3 regions of the Allobosea sp. LjRoot9 genome follow, and region 1 is predicted to be linked to each of the others. Evidence: riboswitches for the same ligand, from Rfam matches in the RefSeq annotation. Region 1 holds a riboswitch; each other region holds the start of a gene.
What was found. Region 1 has a riboswitch for thiamine pyrophosphate ahead of ACSQ3P_RS07280 (hypothetical protein). Riboswitches for the same ligand answer to the same signal wherever they lie in the genome.
Positions count from the first base shown of each region.

Region 2: linked by a shared signal. The riboswitch ahead of thiC (phosphomethylpyrimidine synthase ThiC) and the one ahead of ACSQ3P_RS07280 (hypothetical protein) in region 1 are both predicted to bind thiamine pyrophosphate.
Region 3: linked by a shared signal. The riboswitch ahead of thiO (glycine oxidase ThiO) and the one ahead of ACSQ3P_RS07280 (hypothetical protein) in region 1 are both predicted to bind thiamine pyrophosphate.

Region 1 covers NZ_CAXUPC020000001.1:1,583,367-1,589,243, reverse strand. The annotation lists gene ACSQ3P_RS07295 (putative bifunctional diguanylate cyclase/phosphodiesterase) at 1-1,335, shown strand, start outside; gene ACSQ3P_RS07290 (aspartate/ornithine carbamoyltransferase family protein) at 1,379-2,386, shown strand; gene ACSQ3P_RS07285 (hypothetical protein) at 2,374-3,291, shown strand; TPP riboswitch at 3,375-3,504, shown strand; gene ACSQ3P_RS07280 (hypothetical protein) at 3,598-4,716, shown strand; gene ACSQ3P_RS07275 (acyl-CoA reductase) at 4,721-5,877, shown strand, end outside.
Region 2 covers NZ_CAXUPC020000002.1:662,835-668,711, reverse strand. The annotation lists gene thiC (phosphomethylpyrimidine synthase ThiC) at 1-1,362, opposite strand, end outside; TPP riboswitch at 1,438-1,542, opposite strand; gene ACSQ3P_RS11780 (sensor domain-containing diguanylate cyclase) at 1,725-3,644, opposite strand; gene ACSQ3P_RS11775 (hypothetical protein) at 3,867-4,067, opposite strand; gene ACSQ3P_RS11770 (OmpA family protein) at 4,292-5,218, opposite strand; gene ACSQ3P_RS11765 (hypothetical protein) at 5,215-5,343, opposite strand.
Region 3 covers NZ_CAXUPC020000001.1:347,442-353,318, reverse strand. The annotation lists gene ACSQ3P_RS01695 (serine hydrolase domain-containing protein) at 1-923, shown strand, start outside; gene ACSQ3P_RS01690 (thiazole synthase) at 952-1,728, opposite strand; gene thiS (sulfur carrier protein ThiS) at 1,730-1,942, opposite strand; gene thiO (glycine oxidase ThiO) at 1,939-3,123, opposite strand; TPP riboswitch at 3,184-3,315, opposite strand; gene glyA (serine hydroxymethyltransferase) at 3,377-4,699, opposite strand; gene ACSQ3P_RS01670 (LysR family transcriptional regulator) at 4,950-5,877, shown strand, end outside; gene cysE (serine O-acetyltransferase) at 5,849-5,877, opposite strand, start outside.

The sequences.
Region 1 (5,877 bases):
CTGGCCAATCGCGACACGCTGACGAATCTGGACAACCGGCGCTCGATTCTGCTCAAGATCGAGAACCGGCTGGCACGCAAACAAGATACCGCGCTCCTTTCCATCGATGTCGATGATTTCAAGAGCATCAACGACACCTATGGGCATGATGTCGGGGACGCTTTGCTGCTCTCGATCAGCGAGACCCTGGCGTCTTGCCTTGGCTCTGGCGATATCGCCGCGCGGATGGGCGGCGACGAGTTCATGATCGTCACGTCGCGCGGGAGCACCGAGGCGATCGAGCTCGCGCGCCGCATCCTGATGCGGATCGGCTCCCAGAGGCGGATCAAGGGGCGCAGCATCGCCGCAACCGTCAGCGTCGGCGTCGTCGTTGCCGAAGCTGGCCTGGCTGTCGAACAGGCCCTCAAGCGCGCCGACATCGCGCTCTACAAGGCCAAGTCGGATGGCCGGAACCATCTGGTCGTCTATACGCCGGAACTGAGCGTCGAGCACGATGAGCACCTGGCCTTCGAGGTCGATCTACGGGACGCGCTCCGCGCCGGGCAATTCCAGCTCGTCTACCAGCCGATTTACAACCCGCGCTCCGGCAGCGTCACGCTGGTCGAGGCGCTGCTGCGCTGGGATCATCCGCGGCGCGGCGTGGTCAGCCCCGCAGCCTTCGTTCCCGTGGCCGAGCGCACCGGCTTGATCAAGGTGCTGGGCACATGGGCGATCGAGACCGCAGTGCGCGCCGCCCTGGCCTGGCCGCGCAATGTCGGCGTCAGCGTCAACGTCTCCGCGCGGCAGTTCGAGAGCGATCACGATCTCGTCGCGATCGTCGCCGCCATCCTGCGCAAGTCGGGCCTGCCGCCGCGCCGCCTGACGCTCGAGATCACGGAATCGACGCTCATCGAGGACGCGCCGCACATCATCGAGAGCCTGAAAAAGCTGCGAGCCATGGGCGTCAGGATCGCGCTTGACGATTTCGGGACCGGATACTCGTCCCTGAGCTATCTGGCCAAGCTGCCGATCGACATCATCAAGATCGATAAGACCTTCAGCCATGAGATCGATTCGTCGGTCAAGGTGAACGCGCTGATGACCGCGATCACCGACCTGGCTCATAAGCTCGGGCTCTCGATCATCGTCGAAGGCATCGAAACGGCGGCGCAGCTTGCCATGATGCGCCGCTTCAGCTTGCATGGGATACAGGGATTCATCCTCGCGAAACCGATGACCGACGAGGCTTTGCTCGCCATCATCAAGGATCGCGTGGCCTCCGACAGGATGAGCCTTGTCGGGGACCTCACGGCGCCTGCTGCGGTTGCCGTGAGGAAGCGGCCAGAAGTTGCTTGAGCGCGTCCCCGCGGTAATAGAGCCGGAACGGGAGCGAGGCGCCATGCAGAGGCCGAACTATCCGAGCGGCAAGGACCTGCTTGGCGCCGATTCGGTGTCGCGCGACGATCTCGATGATATCTTCGCGCGCGCCGAGCGCTTTCTGGCGGAAGAGAATGAGGAAGATGCGCCTGGCGACCAGCCGAGCCGACTTCATCTCATAAGGCGGCGGCCAAAGGTGATCGCGACCCTGTTCGACCAGCGCAGCACGCGGACGCGGCTGGGCTTTCAGGCCGCGGCCTTGCGCCTGGGTCACCAATCGCTCGACGTCTACGATACCGATCGCAGCCGGATGGGCAGCGCGACAGGGGAAACGCTCGACGATCATATCCGCACCGTGGAGGCCTATAGCGACCTGATCGTGGTGCGCTCGCATACCGAGAGCCTGCCATATCAGATCGGCCGGTTGAGCTATCTGCCGGTCGTCAATGCCGGCAACGGCGCCGACGAGCACCCGACCCAGGCTTTGATCGATCTCTTCGCCATCCACAAATTGCGCGGGGACGTCAAAGATCTGTCGATTGCCTTGTCGAGCGATACGCGCGCGCGCTTTGCCCTGTCCTTCGTGAAGATGCTGCGCCTCTCGCCGCCCCGGCGCTTCACGCTCTGCTCCCTGCCGGACGTGCCGATCAATCCGCCGATGCGCGAAGCGATCGCGTTGCTGGCGAGCCTGGGCTGCAAGGTCTCCTTCGTTCACGACGTCAGGGACACCCTGGAGCACGACGTCCTGATCATTCAGATGCAGGATATGAGCCGCTTCGCGCATGCGTCCCTGGGCAGCGAGGCCGTCGACAAGGAAACCGAGACGGAACCCTTCACGCTGACCGCCAAGAAGATCCTCGATGCGAAATCCGACACCCTGATCCTGAACCCTCTCCCGCGTTTCTCCGAGCTGGACGTGTCATGCGACGCGCTGCCGAATGCAGGCTATTTTCGACAGGTCAAATTGTCCTTGCCGGTGAGGATGGCCATCTTGGAGCGAATGCTTCTGGGTATTCCATGGACAGGTTGACGCGCCGTTTCCTGGCATTCTCGGTTTGGATGCTGGCCTATTTCCTGGCCTATATCGCGGTGGCGATAGCCATTCGCTATCTGTCGCATTCCTTCCGCATCGTCGAGATCGCGGCGATCCGCTCCGCCGGCTCGCTCATCCTTGCCGGATTTCTCGTCTTCAGAAGCAAAGCGGTCTTGCGCCAACTGGTCGGCATGCAGTTCGGCTATCATGTCCAGCGCAGCTTGATACACCTGATCGGGTCCTTGGCGTTGATCTGGAGCCTGGCCAATCTTCCCCTGGGCTTCATCGCGACAATCGAGTTCTCGGGGCCTCTCTTTGCGGCGATGCTGGGCCTCGTCGTCGCGGGATTGATCCCGGGAGCTGTCGCCTGCCTGGGATTGTCGCTCATCGCCGTTGGAAGCGCCTATCTGCTGTTCTCGCAGGGTGTGTCGCATGATCCGCGCCTGCTGATCCCTGTCGGTGCGGTCGCCCTGCTGACGATCACGAATTTGATGCTGGCCCGGCTGGCCGAGAGCAAGAGCATCGTCCTGATCGTGTTCGTCATGCATGCCGTGCAGCTTCCGGTTTATCTGTGCGCGCTCTTGATCGGCCTCGACGTGGGGGGAGCGGCTCAGCCGCGCGACTTTCATCTCGAGGACGTGCTCGGCGTTTCACTGGCGGTTGGTGTGCTGATGCTTGCCGGTTTCGTCACGCAGACGGCGCTGGCGAACGCCTCGCGTTATGGTTCCGCGCTGCAACTCTGTGCCGCCGACACGCTGCGCGTGCCGTTCCTGACGCTCATCGGCTATTTCGTCTTCAAGGAGATGCTGAGCGAGAGCGTCGTCCTGCCCGGATTGCTCGTCGTGGCGGGAGCGATCATCACCAGCCTGCCGCAAACGCGCGCTCGAAGCCGGGAAGGCTGAGCTCATGCCGCCGGCAAGCTCGCGATAGCGGGCTGTCGGCATGTCGCATTCTTGACATGGCCGCGCCGCCGCCGTCATGGTGCGCCCGTTCCCAGGGGGGCCTCGCTAGGAGGCTGAGATTCCGCCGGCTCGAATCCGTTTCGAGCAACGCGGTGACCCTCCGAACCTGATCCGGCTCATACCGGCGTAGGGATGCGGGACATAGGGTGGCAAGCCGCCCCTTTTCCATGCTCGCGCCATTGGCCGGACAGCGGGTCGCAGACCGGAAGCGTGCCGGATTGCGCCTTGATGTCTCGGAAGGTGTGCATGGACGTGACGGAAGCGCAGATCATTGCGACCCTGCTGGAGTTCTTCGACAGGGAAGAAGCGACGGACGAGGATTTCGACCGGCTGGCGCTGCGCATCTTCGCCTACCAGTTCGAGAACAATCAGCCCTATCGCCGCTTTGCCGCGGCGCGAGGCAGGACGCCGCTTGCCGTCCGGAGCTGGCGCGACATTCCCGCTGTTCCGATCGACGCTTTCAAGGATCTGACGCTGAGCTGCCGCCCCACGGAGGGGATCGAGCACGTTTTCATGACGAGCGGCACGACCCGTGGCGGGCAGCGGGGACGCAGCTATCACCCGACGCTCGCTGTCTACGACCGTTCGATGATCCTGAATTTCCGGCAGCGCTTCATGCAGGGGCGGAACGGGATGCAGGGGCTGGACCGAATCCGCATGGGTATTCTGTTCCCCGACGAGCAGGCGATGCCGAATTCCTCGCTCGCGCATTACCTCGCTTTGGCGCGGCGCGAATTCGGGACGCCCGACAGCGAAGGCTTCATCGACGAGGCAGGCCTCGCCACTGCGCGTCTGCTCGCGGCGCTGGCGCATGCCGAGGCGAGGGGCGAGCCTTATGCGCTGCTGGGAGCGAGCTACAGCTTCGTGCATCTGCTCGATGAATTGCAGCGGCAGGGCCGGCGCTTCGCGCTGCCGCCGGGTAGCCGCATCCTCGACACTGGCGGCTTCAAGGGGCAGTCGCGCGAATTGGCGGCGGACGAGTTCTACGACGCTCTCGCGGCCGCGCTCGGCGTGCCCCGGGAGCGCTGCATCAACATGTACGGCATGACCGAGCTCAGCACCCAGTTCTACGATTGGGGCAACGAGACTTGCCCGCCCAAGACTTGCCCACCGGTGAAGTCGGGCCCGCACTGGATCCGCAGCCGGGTGGTGAACCCGCTGACCGGTCAGGATGTGCCTGCGGGCGAGACCGGCGTGCTGGTCCATCACGATCTCGCCCATTTCAACTCGGTCTCGGCGATCCTGACCGAGGATGCCGGCATCGTCGTCCCGGGCGGCTTCCGCCTGCTGGGCCGCGTCGATGGCGCCGATTCCAAGGGCTGCTCCGTGGCGGTCGAGGAATTCCTGAAAGCGGCTCGTGGCTGAGGTCATGGCCGAATTCGCAGGGCATCTGCCTGGCTTGTCAGCCGGCGAGGTGGAGTGGAAGCTGCTTCACTTCAGCGCTTGGGGCGAGGCTGTGGAGGTCCGCGTGCCCGTGCTGAGCGAAGCGCAAGCCACTGCGCTGGCAGGGCGCGTGCGCGATAATGCCCGCGCTTATCTCAAGACCCTGCGCATCGCCGAGATCACCGCGATCATCGACCAGGCGATCGCGCGATTGCTCGATCGGGACGATGCCTGGCGGCAAAAGGCCGAAAGACTGCTGCCGATCGTGACGGGTTATGATCCCGAGATGATCCGGCTCGGCCTGACCGGCTATCTGAAGACCTTCCGGCAGCCGCAGCTCAAGCGCTTCCTGGCCGAGGATTTCGCCGATCCGCAGATCCTCGACGATTTCCAGTCCAGGCCGAAGGGCGGCTTTGCCAAGGCGTTCGGGCCGGACCTACTGCTGCATGTCTGGGCCGGCAATGTTCCGGGCCTGCCGCTCTGGAGCCTGATATCGGGCCTGCTGGTCAAGGCCGGGAGCATCGGCAAGGTCGCCACCGCCGAGCCGCTGCTGGCGGGTTGGTTCGCCCGCATCCTGGCCGAGATCGATCCGCGCCTGGGCGAGTGTCTCGCCGTGGTCTGGTGGAAGGGCGGTGACGAGGCCGGCGAGCGCGTCTGGCTGGCGCAGGCCGACGCCATCGTCGCCTATGGCGGCAATGATGCGCTGAAGGCGATCCGGGATCGCGCGCCGGTCACCGCCCGTTACCTGCCGCACGGCCACAAGATCGGCTTCGGCATGGTCGCGCGCGCGGCGCTGGATACGCGCAAGGCAGGCGCGCTTGCCCGGCAGGCCGCCTATGACGTGATGCGCTATGATCAGCAGGGCTGCTATTCCCCGCAGATGCTCTTCGTCGAGCGCGGCGGGCGCGTCTCGCCGCGCGACTTCTCCGCCTATGTCGGCCATGAACTGGCGAGCTTCGCCCGCAAGCACCCGCGCCGCGCGCTCTCGATCGAGGAGGCTGCCAGTGCCGCGTCCTGGCGCGGCGCGCAGGAGCTTCGTAGCCTTGGCGGCGACCGCGACCTCCTGGGTGACGCTTCCGACGCTTGGAGCATCGTCCATGTCGAGAATGCGCAGGCGCTGGCCCCCAGCGGCCTCAATCGGAC
Region 2 (5,877 bases), on a different contig from region 1:
CGGCCCAAGCGTGTAGAAGGGCGCCTCGCCGCATTCGCGCAATTGCTTGTCCATATTCTCCTTGATCTTGTGCATCGGCACATGGCCGGGGCCCTCGATCATCACCTGGCAGCCCTTGTCCCAGGCGCGTTTGGTGAGCTCGCCCAGCGTCTCCAGCTCGGCGAACTGGGCACGGTCATTGGCGTCGGCGATCGAGCCCGGACGCAACCCGTCGCCGAGCGAGAACGAGACGTCATAGCGCCGCATGATCTCGCAGATCTCGTCGAAACGCTCGTAGAGGAAGCTTTCCTTGTGATGCGCCAGGCACCAGCGTGCCATGATCGAGCCGCCGCGCGAAACGATGCCGGTCACCCTGGAAGCCGTCAGCGGCACATAGGGCAGCCTGACGCCGGCATGGATGGTGAAGTAGTCGACGCCCTGCTCGGCCTGCTCGATCAGCGTGTCCTTGAACACCTCCCAGTCGAGCTCGACCGGATCGCCGCCGACCTTCTCCAGCGCCTGGTAGATCGGCACGGTGCCGATCGGGACCGGAGAATTGCGCAGGATCCAGGAGCGGATGTTGTGAATGTTGCGCCCGGTCGACAGGTCCATGACCGTGTCAGCACCCCAGCGGATCGCCCAGACCAGCTTTTCGACCTCCTCGGCCGCGCCGGAGGTGACGGCGGAATTGCCGATATTGGCGTTGATCTTGACCAGGAAGTTCCGGCCGATCGCCATCGGCTCGAGTTCTGGGTGGTTGATATTGGCGGGAATGATCGCGCGGCCGCGCGCGATTTCGCTGCGCACGAATTCTGGCGTGACGAATTCCGGCACGCTCGCGCCGAAGCTCTCGCCATCGCCATGGCGCTCTTTCGCGCCTTCCAGCATGGCGGCGCGGCCGAGATTCTCGCGATGGGCGACATAGATCATCTCGGGGGTGATGATGCCGGCCCTGGCGAACTCGTACTGCGTCGCCATCTGGCCGGGCTTGGCCGTCAGCACCGGGCGTTCCGCCGGGCAGGCAGGCACCAGGTTCTCGGGCGAGATGTTGCCATTGTCGGCGGCAGTGACTTCGCGGCCGGGAATGGTGTCGAAACCGCGCGCGTCGAGCCAGGCGCGGCGTGGCTGCGGCAGGCCTTGGTTCAGATCGATCCTGGCGTCGCTCTCGGTGAAGGGTCCCGACGGGTCATAGATGCGCACCGGTGGTTCTGCGTCGGTCGAAAGCTGCACCTCGCGGAAGGGAACCCGCATGGTCGGGTCTTCCGGCGGCGCGACATAGATCTTGCGCGAGCCGATGATCGGGCCGGTGGTGACGCCGGTCGGTGCACCAAACTTGGGCGCGGCCTTGACGCTGTTTTTGGCTGACTTGGTGTGAACGTTCATGGGATCTCCTCCTTGGTCCAAGGTTCAGGAGATCCGGCGTCGAAGCGGTCTAGCGCTGTCTGCGGTCGCGATTCTGCGCAAGCCGCGTTCCAGTCCCTCCGCCGGTATGACCCGGATCAGGTTCGATGGGTTCGGCCTTTACGGCCATCTCAGCTCTTGCGAGCACCCCTCGGAACGGCTGGGAAGTTAGGCGTGATAGCGCCAGTGCGCAACCGGCAAACAGCGCCCGGCTCGCATGACGTCATTGCCGTGTGTTCATCGCCTCGTTGATTGCGGCGTCGCTCGGCGCAACGACGGCTGCGACGGATCGAGCGGCGCGATCTTCGGAAGCGGCGCATTCCGGTGGTGTGCTCTGTTGCGGGTCAGGCGCTCCTGGCGCGCGGCCACGGCAGCACTCGTCCCGACATGACCATGCGATCACGCCCGCCGTCCTTGGCGGAATAAAGCGCCCGATCAGCTGCTCCAACCAACGAGGCGCAGTCTGTCGTTGCATTGGAGTTCGGCCAGACAGTCGCGCCGCCAAGGCTCGCCGTGACGAGCCTGGACGGAGGGTTCGACCCGTGCGGGATCTGGATGTCGTGAAGCGCTTCGCAGAATCTCATGCCGACCAGCTCGCAGCCTTCGGCATCCGTGCCCGGCAAGAGGAGGGCGAACTCTTCCCCGCCATAGCGCGAGGCCAGGTCGCCCGGGCGTCGTGCTTGCGCGGCCAGGACGGCGGCCACAGCACGCAGGCAGCCATCTCCAGCCGGATGTCCGTAGCGATCGTTGAATTTCTTGAAATGGTCGATATCGATCATCAGCACGGAAAGGGCGGTGCCCTCTCGCGAGGCTCGCGCCCATTCTTGCTCCAGCCGCTCGTCGAAACATCGGCGATTGGCGAGCCCCGTCAGTCCGTCCAAGGTCGCCAGCGCCGCGAGTTTGTCTTCGAGATCCTTGTGCTCGGTCATATCGCGCGAGATCGCCACGACGCCATCGATCGTGCCGCTATCGGACCTCGTCACGCGCAAGGTCGTCTCGATCCAGATCTCGATCTTCTCTCGGTGGCGCGTGCGATAGATGACCCTGGCTTCCTCGACCTCGCCGCGCTTCAGCGCAGCGACGACCTGTTCGACCCGGGGCAAATCCTCCGGGTGGACACCGGCCAGAGCCGGCGTTCCGACCAGTTGCGCGGGGTCCCAGCCCAGAACGCTCGCGGAGGAAGGGGAGGCGTAGAGAATGCGCTCGTCGAAATCGATCCGGGTGACCATGTCGCTGGATGCTTCCGCGAGCAGACGGAAATCGGCCTCCTTGGCGATCAGCGCTGCCGCCATGCGCTGACGCTCATAGAGTTGACGCACGAGATACAGGCCGATGACGCCAATCACCAATGTCAAAGCCAGCACGAAGGCTATCCGGGCCATGGCGGCCTGACGCCAGCGCAGCAGAACGTCATCCTGGGCTTCCGTCGCCAGCACCAGGAGCGGATATCGCTCGCTGAACCTGAAGGAACTCAGACGTTGCAGCCCATCCAGCGGTGATTTGAAATAATAGACGCTGGCTGCGGGCCGGGACATCCTGTCCCTGATCAGAGGTGTCGCCGACATGTCTCGTCCGACATAGGTGTCGTTATCGACGCTGCGCGCGAGCAGAATGCCATCGGCGCTGAGCAGCGTGATTGCCCCGTTGGGGCCGATGTCGAACCGGCGATAGAACTGCGAGAAATATCCGGCGTCGATCGTCGCCAGGACCACACCGGCGAAAGCGCCATCGGGATGGTTGAGGCGCCGGGACACCGTGATGATCCACTGACCACCGGTCCGGCTTTGAACGGGTCGGCCCAGATAGATGCGGCGATCGTCCACAGAGCGATGATGCTGGAAATATGCGCGGTCGCTGTTGTTGAGGCCCGCGAAGTCGACTTTCTCCGTGGTGGCCAGCCAGCGGCCCGTTTCGTCGTAGACGAAGAGGCCGCGAATTCGCCCTAGCGTCGGTTTGCGAAGGTCGAGAACATTCTGAATTGTCGCGATTGCGGCGGGACTCGTGCCGTTTGTCTCCAGTCTGCTGGCCAAGCCGAAAAGCACTGCATCGGCGAGTTCGATGGTGTCCTCCGCGTGCTGTGTCAGCGAGCGCGAGAGATTGATCATGTCGACTTCGGCGTTCTTCAGATCGGCTTCCCGGGTGGCCCATTCGCGCCATCCGCTCAGGGCGAGAATGGCGATGCAGACCACCGTGACGAATGCCGCGGCCCAGAATGGCAGACGCGGCAGGCTTTCGGCATGACCATTGATGCGACTAGCCTTCATGGCCGTTTCCTCCGAAGCGGAGTTTCACATCGCGGTCGCAATCCTCACATCGCAGCCTTAATAAAGCTTAGCGCCAGTGAGCCTCTCCCGATGCCGCCCCGACCGGTTGGCGCCTCCCGGGGGAGTGTCGTTCGTCGGGCTGCCATGCCGGCGCCGGTATCGCAGCGTGGGCGCAGAGCGTCGTGCTCTACGCCATGACGCAGGAGCTCAGGACACAGGAGTTCAGGCGGTGATGTCGACGGTCTGGCCCTGTCCGGCCGGAAGGGCGGCCTTCGCCTGGGCCGCACCTTGCTGCAGCAGGTCGGCCACAGCCTGTTCGGCATCGGCTTGCTGCTTGACGATTTCGGTCTGGATGGTCTGGCGCGTGGCCGCAGCCTGGCTCGCGGCGAGGCTCTGCGCGATGGCAATCGATGAATCGCTCATGGTTGGTCTCCTCTCAGTTAGAGCGTTTTCAAGCGAGGTGGACACCGGTTCGCGTGAAGAAAACGCGTCAAAAACAAAGGGCTAGAGTCATTGAACGATCGCGTTGGAGCGAAATTCCTCTAGAGCCAGACCAGAAGAGCTAGACCAGAGACCTTGCCGCTTCATGAAAGCGATGCCGCGAAAGCGAACCGGCGCGGCAGCGAGCCGCCGCGCCGGCATTGTCTTCAGCGCCCGCTCTGCCCGGCCAGCAGCGGCGTGATCCGCCGCAGCGTCACGCGCCGGTTCTCGCGCGAGGGCTCCTGCGTCGCGACCTTGAGATATTGCTCGCCATAGCCCTGGGTCGTCAGGTTCTCGGCCGGCACGCCGAAGTCGCGGGTCAGGATTTCCGCAACCGATTGAGCGCGGCGGTCCGACAAGGACAGGTTGTCGATGTCGGAGCCGACGGCGTCGGTATGCCCCTCGACCAGGAAGACCTCGTTGGGCGAGCTCTGCAGCCCCTGCCGGATCGACTGGGCGATGGTGGCGAGCCGCTGCGCCTGGTCCGGCACGATGGTCCAGGAGCCTGTCTCGAAGGTCACCGTATCGATGTCGACGCTGCGCATCCGCGCCCGCAGATCGGGCGAATAGCGCACCTCGTCGAGCGTGTAGCGGCGCGGGATCGCCGCGATCGGCGGGGCCATGATCGTCTCGTAGATCAGACGCTCATCGGCCCGCTCGGCATCGACGATATAGCGCTCGCGCGGCATCGGCAGCGGTGGCGGCGGCAGCACGACGATCTCGTCCGAAAAGCGGTCATTGGGCCGATCGCGGCGGGTGTTGTCGATGATCACGTACTCCTGACCGTTGCGGTCGAGCCGGGTGCGGCGGATCAGGCGGCCATCCTGGTCGGTGATCGTGACGATGCGCGTGCCGTCGGGCCGCTCGAAGACGTTGCGGTTCTCGTCGCCCAGGCGCTCGGTTCGGCCCTGGAAACCGAGATCGCGGAAGGACTGCGTCTCGTCGCGGCGGATGATGACACGGTCGTCGTCGCGAATGATCGTGCGGCCGGGCTCGCGGATGATCGTGACGTCGCCGTCGCGCCGTTCCTCGCGCCGGCTGCGGACATCGTCGAAGCGCTCCGCGCCTTGCGTCGCCATGATGCCGCCGATCACGCCGGCGCCAAGGCCGATCGCGGCTGCGCCGCCAAGCCCGATGCCGCCACGCCGGCCTTGCCGGTCAGGCGCCGGCGGTTGGCCGGGAGCACCAGCGGGCGGCTGGCCTGCTGGCGGAGGCGCAAGAGTCTGTCCGGGCTGAGTCTGTCCGGGCTGCGGCTGGGCGGAAGGCAGCGGGGGAGCACCCGGGCCGCGCGCTCCTGGAGCGGGAGCCGCCGGGGCTGCAGCTGGCGGAGGCGCCAGAGTCTGTCCGGGCTGGGTCTGCCCTGGCTGCGGCTGGGCGGCAGGTGGCGGCAGGGGCGTTCCCGGACTACGCCCGCTCGGAGCAGGAGCTGTTGGAGCCGTCGCTGGCGCAAGCGTCTGCGGTGCGGCCGCGGGCGGAGGCACGGGCGTCGGACGGGTTGCCGGCGCTTGGCCCGGAGTCGCCGCCGGCGGAGCGGCTTGGGGCTGGCTCGGCGGCAATGGCGCGCGCGGGGCGGCCGGGGCCGTGGGCGTGGGTGTTCCTGGCGTCGAGGGCGCTGCCGCCGGCGGAACTAGAGCAGGACGGGGCGCTGCCGGCGCGGCGTTCGGGGCAGGTGCAGGTGCAGGTGCAGGCTGAGCCGCGGGCGGTGCGCCCGGCGTGCGGCCGGCCGGAGGCGGCGGCGCGACAGGGGCAGGCG
Region 3 (5,877 bases), 1.2 Mb from region 1:
CGCAGCGCCTCAAATACTCCAATCACGGCTTCGGCCTGCTCGGCCTGGTGATCGAGGCGGTGACGGGCGAGCCCTATGCCGACTGGATCGCCAGGGAGGTCGTCGCGGCAGCCGGGCTTGCTGAAACCATGCCCGATATCGGCCTCTGGACCGGCCCGACGGCCAAGGGCCACAGCCCGAAATGGCCGCTCGGACATCGCGTCGTCGTGCCCGGCGACAACCTTTGCCAGGCGATGATGTCGGCAGCTGGCTTCGTCGCCACTGCGGCCGATGTCGCGCGCTATTTCGCGCAGCTTTCGCCGAAGGCCGAGCGCAGCATCCTCTCGCCCCTCAATCGCCGCGAGATGAGCCGCCGGCTCTGGGCCGACGAGGAAAGCAGCCTCGGCCGCCATTACGGACTCGGCACCATCTCCGGTGGAGAAGGCGACTGGGCCTGGTTCGGCCATTCCGGCGGCTTCCAGGGCTTCATCACCCGCACCATTGTCCTGCCGGAGCAGGATCTGACGATCTCGGTGCTGACCAACGCCATCGACGGCCTCGCCCATCCCTGGCTCGATGGCGTCGTCCAGATCCTCAAGCGCTTCTCCGAACTCGGCGCGCCCTCGGCGGAAACGCAGACCTGGGCCGGCCGCTGGTGGACAATCTGGAACCCCGGCGACCTCGTGCCTTTCGCCGACAAGGTGCTGGTTGCCAACCCAACCCTGTTCAGCCCGTTCCTCGATGCCGGAGAGATCGCGATCGAAGCGCCCGATCACGGCCGCTTCGTCAAGGCCTCCTCCTTCAACAGCCCCGGCGAAACGGCGCGGCTGGTGCGCGACGATGCCGGCCGCATCGAGTCGGTCTGGCTCGGCGGCTCGCATGTCGTCTCGGAGGCAGCGCTGAAGGCGGAGATGCTCGCGCGCTATCGAAGCGGCAGCGCCTAGCGCTTGCCACCCCGGACCTCCGGCGCGATCACGAACCGACGAGCCCGAGCTGGGGGCTCGACGCTTCGGCGCGGCCACGGCGCGGAATGCGCCCGGCCGCGCGCGCATCCCAACCGGCCTCGACGGCGTGGCGCATGGCACGCGCCATGCGGACCGGATCCTTCGCCTTGGCGATCGCTGTGTTGAGCAGCACGGCGCTCGCGCCGCATTCCATCGCGATGGCGGCATCCGACGCCGTGCCCAACCCGGCATCGACGATCACGGGAACGGCCGAGCGCGCGCAGATCAATTCGAGATTGGCGGGGTTGGCGACGCCCATGCCGGAGCCGATCAGCGAGCCCATCGGCATCACGGCAGCGGCTCCGAGATCGGCCAGGCGCGCGCAAACCACCGGATCGTCATTGCAATAGGGCAGCACGACGAAGCCCATCTCGACGAGCTGGCGCGTCGCCTCCAGCAGCTCCCCGACATCGGGATAGAGCGTCTCGCGATCGCCGATGACCTCGAGCTTGATCCAGTTGGTTCCAAGCGCCTCGCGAGCAAGCTCCGCCGTCAGGACGGCGTCACGCGCCGTCTCGCAGCCGGCCGTATTGGGCAGGAAGCGGTAGCCGGACAAAAGCTGCGCCGTATCAGAGCCATGGCCCGCCAGCGAGATCCGGCGCAGCGACAGGGTCACGATCTCCGCGCCGCTGGCGGCGACCGCATCCACCATGATGCGCTGGTTGGGATAACCGGCCGTCCCGATCAGCAGGCGGGAGCCGAGTTGCGTTCCGGCCAGGGTAAAGGGCTGTTCCGCGACACTCATCTCAGCCTCCTTGAAAAGCGCGAATGATCTCGACGCGGTCACCGGACGCCAGAGGCGTGACCTGCCATTGTGACTGCTTCACCACCATCCCGTTCAACGCGATGGCGAAGCCCTGGGGGCCCGGCAGATCGAGCTCGACCGTGCGCTCCCGCCATAGCGCCAGCAGATCCTCAGCCGCGCTGTCATGATCGCGTCCATTGACGATGAGCTTCATGCCAATGCCTCCTGTGCTGAAAAACGCTCCGGTCCGAAGGACGCGGCAGGCCCTTTGATGCCTCCCTCGGTAACGAGTTGCGTGATCGCTACCGCGGTGACAGGGGCCAGCAGATAGCCGTTGCGATGATGTCCCGTGGCGAGGAGCAGGCCTGGAATCCGGGTCTCGCCGAGGATCGGCGCGTCGTCGGCGCTGGTGGGGCGGAAGCCCGACCAGATCGCGGCGATCGGCAGGTCCTCGATTCCGGGCAGGATGCGCCGCGCGCCTTCGAGCAGCGCGTAGACGCCGCCGGCCGTCACGGCATCGTCGAAGCCGCACTCCTCCATGGTCGCGCCGACAATCAGCGTCCCGTCGCTCTTCGGCGCGAGATGGACCTGGTCGGTCCAGACCATGCGCGAAAGGACCGGCCGGTGCGGCGGGCATGCCAGCGCCAGCGACTGCCCCTTGAGCGGCCGCAACGGCAGGGAAAGCCCCGCTATCTCGGTCCAGGCCCCGCCGGCCGCGACGATGATCGTAGCCTTCACCGGCCCTTGCTTCGTCGTGACGCCCACGGCGCGCCCGGCTTGCAGCCAGGGCGTTGCCGCCAAGCCTTCGAGCAGGATTCCGCCGCGTTTGATGAAGGCCTGCCGCAGGGCGGCGATCACCCTGACCGGGGCGACCTGATGATCGCCGGGGCAATGGATACCGGCCACGACGGAGGGGCGTAGACCGGGCTCAAAGCCTCGGCAGGCAGCCCCGTCCAGCCACTGCGTCGCAAGCCCGGCCTGCCGCTGCATCTCCTGGCGGAAGCGCAGCCGCGCCACCTCGTCGCGCGTCGTGGCGACAATCAGGATGCCATCCCTGCGATAATCGATATCGAGCCCGCCATCGGCCGATAATTCAGCGGCGAAGCCGGGCCAGAGGTGCTGGCTCTCCAGGGCGAGCGCGACATGCTCCTCGCCGCCGGGCTCGAATTCGGCGGCCGCCGCCAGCATTCCGGTGGCAGCGAGGCTCGCCCCTTGGCCGACCGTGCCGCGCTCGAAAAGCGCAACCCGCAGGCCGGCACGCAGCAATCGCCAGCCGGTCATCAGGCCGATCACGCCGCCACCGATAATGGCGACATCCGTCGAGGCCGGCGGCGCCGCAACATCGGGCGGGCGAGCCTGCTGGCGGCGCAAACTGGTGTCGGGTGGGCCTCTCATCGCAAACTCCTCGCCGCGACGGGGGGGCGAGGATATCTGCGGCCTTGCGGGCCGCCGGCTTAAAGCCGGGAAATCCATCCCTCCGCCGGTATGAACCGGATCAGGTTCGAAGGATTTCCGCGCGCTTATCCGGGTTGCCCCGGTCTGCCAGCGGTGTCTCAGCCCCTTGCCGGGGATCTCCCTGGAATGGTGACGACTGTGAAAGCTCGGCCGCCGCTGGTCAAGCCTGCCTGGATGCAGGCAGCGCCAGCCCTCACCGCATGAAGTGCAGCTCGCGGAACCGCCCGCGGAACGCCGTCACATCCTTCGCGATCGCGTCTGCCGACCGCGAGCCGCTCAGGCCCTCAGTGATATAGCCGGCCAGTTCCGGCATGTCGGCAGGCGTCATGCCGAAGCGAACGATCTCGGGCGTGCCGAGCCTGAGCCCGTTCACGTCCCCTGCCACCTCCGGCAGGGGCAGGCCGATGCCGCAGCTCAGGATGTTGATGGCGCGCAGCGTCTTGGCGGCCGCCTGGCCGCCGCCATAGCTGTGAGCCTCGATCGCGAATTGATGCGAGGTCGTCAGGCCGCGATCGCGCGCGAAGACCGGCACCTGCCGCTCGACCAGCGCCTCGCCCAGTGCCTTGGCCGTCTCAACCATCATCTGCGCGTAGGCACGGCCATGCGCCTTCCAGTCAAGCAGGGTGATCGCCAGCGAGGCCGATTTCGCCGCGTCGAAATTCGCGGTCAGGCCGGGATAGGCAATGGCGTCGAGCCGCTTGGCGATCTCGGCGTCATTGGTGACGATCAGACCCGAAGGCGGCCCGCCCAGGCTCTTATAGGTGCTCATCGTCATCAGATGAGCTCCCTCCTCCAGCGGCTGCTGCCAGCCATGCCCGGCAATCATGCCCGACATATGCGCCGCGTCGAACAGCACGATCGCGCCGATTTCGTCGGCGATCGCGCGGATCTCGCGGATCGGATGGGCGAAGAGGTTGAGGCTGCCGCCGATCGAGATCAGCTTGGGCTTCAATCGCAAGGCATCCTCACGCAGGCGCGCAAGGTCGACGGTGTAGTTCACCGGATCGACCGGGGCGGGATGGGTAACGATGCCGTAAAGCCCTGCGGCACCGGCGCCGTGATGCGTGACATGGCCGCCGATCGTGCCCGGCGGCGCGATGATGCAATCGCCGGGCTTGGCCGCGACCATGAAGGCATAGAGATTGGCGATGGCGCCCGAGGGCACGCGGATCTCGGCATATTTCGCGCCGAAGACCTCGGCGGCGAGCTCGGCGGCAATGACCTCGATCTTTTCGATCGCCTCCAGCCCCATCTCATATTTGTCGCCGGGATAGCCGAGCGAGGGCCGCGCGCCCAGCCCCGCCGCAAGCACGGCCTCGGCCTTGGGGTTCATCACATTGGTCGCGGGGTTGAGGTTGATGCAGTCGCGCTCATGGATGTTGCGGTTCTCGACCGTCAGCGCCGCGATCCGCGCCGCGACCGCGTCGAGCGACTGGCCGGCCGTCTCGGCGGCGATGCCGAGCACGTAATCCTCGCACGCTTGCGGAACCCAGTCGCGCCTGCCCAGAGCCGTCATCGATCGATCCTCCTAGAGCCGGATGATTTCAGCTGGGATCACAAAGTGATCCCGCCTGAAATCTGAATCCGTCTCTCATCCAAAGAGTTAGAGCAGGATCAATGCGAAAAACCGGTCCCCACTTTTTCGCATCCTGCTCTAGCGGTGAGCCCGCCTGATACGAAGAATATGAACGGTTTGCGCGGCGCTGCGCAAACGAGTAATCCTCGCTCGCAGGCAGAGAAAATCTCAGCCTAAGGGATGGCCCGTCATGCCCGTAAAACCGCCGCGCCCACGCCTGCCTTCCCTCAACGCCTTGCGGGCTTTCGAGGCCGCGGCGCGCTGCGAGAGCTTCGTCAAGGCGGCGGAAGAACTCGGCGTCACGGCCGGCGCAGTGACGCAGCAGATCCGCCAGTTGGAGGCATGGCTCGGCTTCCCCCTGTTTCGCCGCCTCGCCCAGGGCGTGGAGCTGACGGAGGGCGCGCGCAACGCCCTGCCCAAGCTGACGCGCGGCTTCGACACGCTGGGACAGGCGATGCAGGATTTGCGCGCCGGGCATGAAGGCCGCGCACTGACCATCGCCGCCCTGCCCTGCATCGCCCAGCTCTGGCTCTCGCCGCGCCTGCCCGCGCTGCAGGCGGCGTTTCCCGGACTGCAGATCTCGGTCTCGGCGATGGAGCAGCCGCCGGATCCACGCCGCGAGCCGCATGATCTGGCGCTGTTTTATCTCGGCCCCGAGGCGTGCCCCGTCGATGCGCTGACACTGGGCCCGGACATGATCCTGCCGGTCTGCGCGCCGGCACTCGCGCACACGCTCACAAGCGTCGGTGATCTGGCGCGCGCGACCTTGCTGCATGACGCTGTCTGGCGGGAGGATTGGCGGCGCTGGCTCGCCTTCACCGGGTGCATCGGGACGATCGACCCGACCCGCGGCCCCTCCTTCTCGCTCTACAGCCTGGCGCTCGACGCCGCGCTCTCGGGCTCCGGCGTGCTGATGGGCCGGATGAGCCTGATCGCGCCGCATCTGCGCGACGGCAGGCTCATCGCCCCCTTCACGGACGCGATGCCGACCGGCGACGCGCTGGCGCTCATCCTGAATTCACAAGCAAGCGCGCATGGCAGCCGGCGTGAGATCGCGCGCGGCCTGCTCGAAATGCAGGCGCAATCGACTCAGATCGCGCTGCCGCAATCCCCGGCCA